2 regions of the Rhodoferax mekongensis genome follow, and region 1 is predicted to be linked to the other one. Evidence: predicted binding sites of a transcription regulator. Region 1 holds the regulator's gene; the other holds the start of a gene.
The links. Region 1 encodes FNR, which switches genes on or off when oxygen is low (the NO sensors DNR and NnrR bind a similar motif). Its sites were predicted from a motif close to TTGATNNNNATCAA; they were not measured.
Positions count from the first base shown of each region.

Region 2: cyoA (ubiquinol oxidase subunit II) is a predicted target of FNR. The motif match lies at 1,027-1,040, and genes of this name have one in related genera.

Region 1 is NZ_CP132507.1:2,162,429-2,164,833, reverse strand. It holds gene hemN (oxygen-independent coproporphyrinogen III oxidase) at 1-1,034, opposite strand, end outside; gene fnr (fumarate/nitrate reduction transcriptional regulator Fnr) at 1,231-1,950, shown strand; gene RAN89_RS10455 (hypothetical protein) at 1,966-2,202, opposite strand; gene RAN89_RS10450 (FixH family protein) at 2,225-2,405, opposite strand, start outside.
Region 2 is NZ_CP132507.1:2,294,564-2,296,968, reverse strand. It holds gene RAN89_RS11050 (MFS transporter) at 1-903, opposite strand, end outside; gene cyoA (ubiquinol oxidase subunit II) at 1,134-2,180, shown strand; gene cyoB (cytochrome o ubiquinol oxidase subunit I) at 2,236-2,405, shown strand, end outside.

The sequences.
Region 1 (2,405 bases):
TAGGTGGCACCGATGCGGCCGATGGCAGACACCCCCAAGGCAATCAGGTCGCAATCGGGCTGGGTGCTGTAGCCCTGGAAGTTACGGTGCAAGCGCCCCTGACGTTTGGCGATGGCCAGCGAGTCGTCCGGCAATGCAAAGTGATCCATACCCACATACACATAGCCGGCCCCCATAAAGGAAGCCAGTGAGTGCGCCAACATGGACACCTTGGAGGCGGCACCGGGCAGCTCCACTGTGGCGATACGCCGCTGGGGCTTGAAGCGCTCCGGCAGATGCGCATAGGCATAGAGGGCAATGCGGTCAGGGCGCAAGGCATTCACTTGTGCCAGGGTACGGTCAAACGACTCGGGGCTTTGACGGGGCAAGCCGTAAATCAGGTCCACATTAATGGACTCAAATCCGCGGGCCCGTGCCGCGTCGACCAAGGCAAATACCTGCTCGGCAGGCTGCACGCGGTGCACGGCCTTCTGCACTGCGGGGTCAAAGTCTTGCACGCCGAAGCTCAGTCGGTTGAACCCAAGCTCGGCCAAGGTATCCAGGCGCGATGCATCAACCGTGCGGGGATCCACCTCTATGGAATATTCACCGCCGGCGGCAAAGCTGAAGTTGCGGCGCAGCATCGCCATGAGTTCCCGCAGTTCAGCGTCGCTTAAGAAGGTGGGGCTGCCCCCACCCAAGTGCAACTGGCTGACGGACTGTCCCGTTCCCATCAGTTTCGTGTGCAGCTCCACTTCCCGGGTCAGGTAGCGCAAATACGTAGCTGCCTTGTCGTGGTGCTTGGTGATAATCTTGTTGCAAGCGCAGTAGTAGCACAGCGATTCGCAAAATGGGATGTGCACGTAGAGAGACAAGGGCAAGGCCAGCGCAGCAGCCCCGGACCGGCGTTGCTGCAAGGCTTGGGTGTAATCGTCCGCACTGAAAGCCTCGACAAAGCGATCCGCCGTCGGGTACGAGGTGTAACGCGGCCCGGAGACATCAAACCGGGTCAATAGTTGTTCTGATATGGGTGCGGATGCAATGGCTGCGTTCATGAATACTCCAAGCTAGCGCACAGACTGTGACCGAAGCGCCCGCCAAACTCCTTGATTTACATCAAGGAGTTTCAGGATGACCGGGACCATAATTGACTTGCATCAGGGGAACACCATGCTTGAACACGCAATGCCTAACGCCAAGTCTCACGACGCCCACGCTTCTATCGCAATCACTCCGGTTGCGACTGCGGCATTGAACCCCCACACCATCAAAGTGGCTTGCTCCAACTGCAACCTGCGCGAACTGTGCATGCCCTTGGGGTTGAGCGCTGCAGAGCTGGACAAAATCGACGATGTGGTAGCCAGCCGCCGCAAAGTCAAACGCGGAGCAACCCTCTTCCGCAACGGAGAAAAATTCACCAGCCTGTTTGCCATCCGCACCGGTTTCTTCAAAACGTGCGTTGCTTCTGAAGACGGCCGCGACCAGGTGACCGGCTTCCAAATGGCCGGTGAGATCGTAGGGCTCGATGGCATCGTGAACGACCACCACACATGCGATGCCGTGGCTCTAGAAGACGCCGAGGTTTGCGTCATGCCCTTTGACCGCATTGAAGAGCTCTCGCGGGAAGTGAATTCGCTGCAGCGCCATGTCCACAAGATCATGAGCCGCGAAATCGTGCGTGAAAACGGCGTGATGCTGCTTCTGGGCAGCATGCGAGCCGAAGAGCGACTGGCTGCGTTTCTGCTGAACCTGGTTCAGCGCCTGCATGCCCGCGGCTTCTCGCAAAGCGAGTTGGTGTTGCGGATGACCCGCGAAGAGATTGGAAGCTACTTGGGTCTGAAGCTTGAGACCGTGAGCCGTACATTCTCCAAATTCGTGGAAGACGGCATTGTGGAAGTCAAGCAGCGCCATGTGCGCATCTTGAACACAGAGGCCCTGAAGGACATTGTCAACCCCAAGGTCTGCAACTGAGCGGGACTCAAACTCCTAATCGTTGACCTCGGCAGCGCTCATATTGAGCAAGGCGGTCAAGGCGCTGGAGGCCAGCGTCACCCCCCAGAAAACGAAGAACGCCAAGGTGTAAATCCCTTGGCGTGAAAGCGGTAGCGCGCCATCGTGCCAATGCAGATCGTGTGGGTCAATGAATGCAAACACCACGATCTCCAGTACGCCGGCCGCCAGAAAAGCGGGCCAGACGACTGCCATCCATTTACCTGTCGGCATACATCGCTCCTGAAAATCCGCTTTAGCGCGGTGCAGTGTTGGGCACTACCCCTGTCGCTGCATGGTTGCGTGCCTGCATGGCCGGGGCCAGGCTCTCAGGTTTGGCCGCCAAAGACTTGTTGATGTCCAAGCCGGCCTGGTAGTAGTTTTCATCAACGATGGGGTCCATGCCACGCACAGCAATGTAGAAGGTCAGGAAACTC
Region 2 (2,405 bases), 130 kb from region 1:
CTGCACCTCCAGCACATCCCCGATAGATTGCTCTGAGTACATGGCAATCCACGAAAGCGGGAACACGGTGGCCAGATGGAAAAGTGCAAAGCTTGCCAAAGCTGCAAAAGCACCCAATAGCACATTGCCGCCCTCCTCGCGCATGACTTTGGTCACGCTCACGGGCTGTAGCTCCAATTCCTGCAAACGCTCGGCATAGGACTGGCCCACAACCAAGCGTAAGCGGGCAAACAGGGCCACCACATTGATGGCAAACGCCACGAAGAAGGGGTAACGCCAGCCGAAACTCAGGAATTCAGCAGAAGTCAGATTGCTGTGCAGATAGGCAAACAGACCCGCCGCCAACACAAAACCGATGGGGGCACCCAATTGGCCGACCATGGAAAACCAACCCCGGCGGTCCTTGGGGGCACTCATGGCAAGCAGAGATGGCAATCCATCCCAGGAACCGCCCAGGCCCAAGCCCTGGCCGATGCGCAGAATGATCATCGCCACGATGGCGGTCGTTCCCGCCGTCGCATAGCTGGGGAGGAAGGCCATACCGGCGGTACTGGCTCCCAACATGAAAAGCGCCAAGGTAAGTTTGGTGCCACGACCCCAGCGCCTTTGGACGGCCATGGAAATGGCGGTTCCGACCGGGCGGGCTACAAACGCCAGCGAAAAGATGGCAAAAGCCATCAACGTACCGTCCAAACGCGACAAAAAGGGAAAAAGCAGGCCCGGAAACACCAGAACGCACGCGATTCCGAACACGAAAAAGTCGAAATATTCCGAAGAGCGACCAATGATGACCCCGACGGCGATTTCGCCCGGCGTCACATCTTCATCGGTGTGGGCACCAGCCAGGGACACAGAACTCTCGTAACCTGACCCGGCAAGGGCCGCAGAAGCTGGTTGGTACATAAAGGCAGAATCCTCAAACAACAGACACGCCACCGTTGTACACCCAAGCGGTGCGGGTTTCCGTCCTTTCCCGCCAAGTTGAGGATCAGGAAAACCCTGATTGCCAGCACCCCGTCAAACACTTTGATCTTGGACAAAATGTCCAATGGACAAATTTGCTAGCGAAATTACAGTCGGAAGCTCATTCCTTTGTATCCAACCAAGGCGCTCTGTCCAAGGGCGCAGCAAGCATGTTCAAACTCAAGGCTTTCCGCAAGCTCAGCTGGCTCGCCGCCATGGCCATGGCGGCCGGACTTACCGGCTGCAGCAAGGCTGTTGTACTCAATCCTGCAGGCGATATCGCTGCGCAGCAAGGTCAAATGGTGATCACCGCGACCTTGTTGATGCTGATCATCATCGTCCCCGTGATTGCATTGACACTGTTTTTTGCCTGGAAATACCGCCAGAGCAATACGGAAGCCGAATATGACCCTGAATGGCACCACTCCACCTCTCTGGAGCTGGTGATCTGGACAGTCCCGCTCCTCATCATCATTGCCCTCGGCGCCCTGACCTGGATCGGCACCCACAAACTCGACCCTTACCGCCCCTTGGACCGCATTGATGCACAGCGCCCATTGCCCGCTGACGTCAAGCCTATGGAAGTGCAAGTGGTGGCGATGGACTGGAAATGGCTGTTCTTTTACCCCGAGCAAGGTATTGCCACGGTGAATGAACTGGCAGCACCGGTGGACCGCCCCATTTTGTTCAAGCTGACCGCAACGTCGACCATGAACGCGTTTTATGTGCCGGACCTCGCCGGCATGATTTACGCGATGCCTGGCATGCAAACCGAGCTGAACGCCGTGATCAACCGCCCCGGCGTGTTCAAGGGCATGTCCTCCCACTACAGCGGCGCAGGCTTCTCCGGCATGACCTTCAAGTTCCACGGACTGAGCAACGAAGACTTCGCTGCCTGGGTCAACAAGGCCAAGACCGAAGGCAAGACGCTGGACAAAGCCACTTACACAAACCTGGTGAAACCCAGTGAGCGTGATCCGGTGCAACGCTTCAGCAGCGTGGAAGCCGGTCTGTACGACAAGGTGCTGAACCGCTGCGTGGAAGACGGAAAAATGTGTATGCACCACATGATGGCTATTGATGCACGGGGCGGTAACGCTTACGTGAAAGCTATGGGTCTGAGCATGCCGCAAGACGTTTGCACCGTGCAAAACGCCGACCAGGTCATCGCTGCCCTGGAAATCCGCAACGCTAACCGCGCCGTCGTCCAACAATGATTTTCCGCACCGGCTGCCTATCGTGGCAGCCGGCGCTTTGCCAAAGAGACTACCTATGTCCTCCCAAACTCTCACTGATACTCACTGGGCTCTAGGCCGGCTGAGCTGGGATGTCGTGCCCATGGCGCACGAGCCCATCATTCTCTGGACATTCATCTTGGTGTGCCTGGGCGGCCTCGCTGTCCTGGCCGCCATGACGAAGTTCCGCCTCTGGGGTCCGTTCTG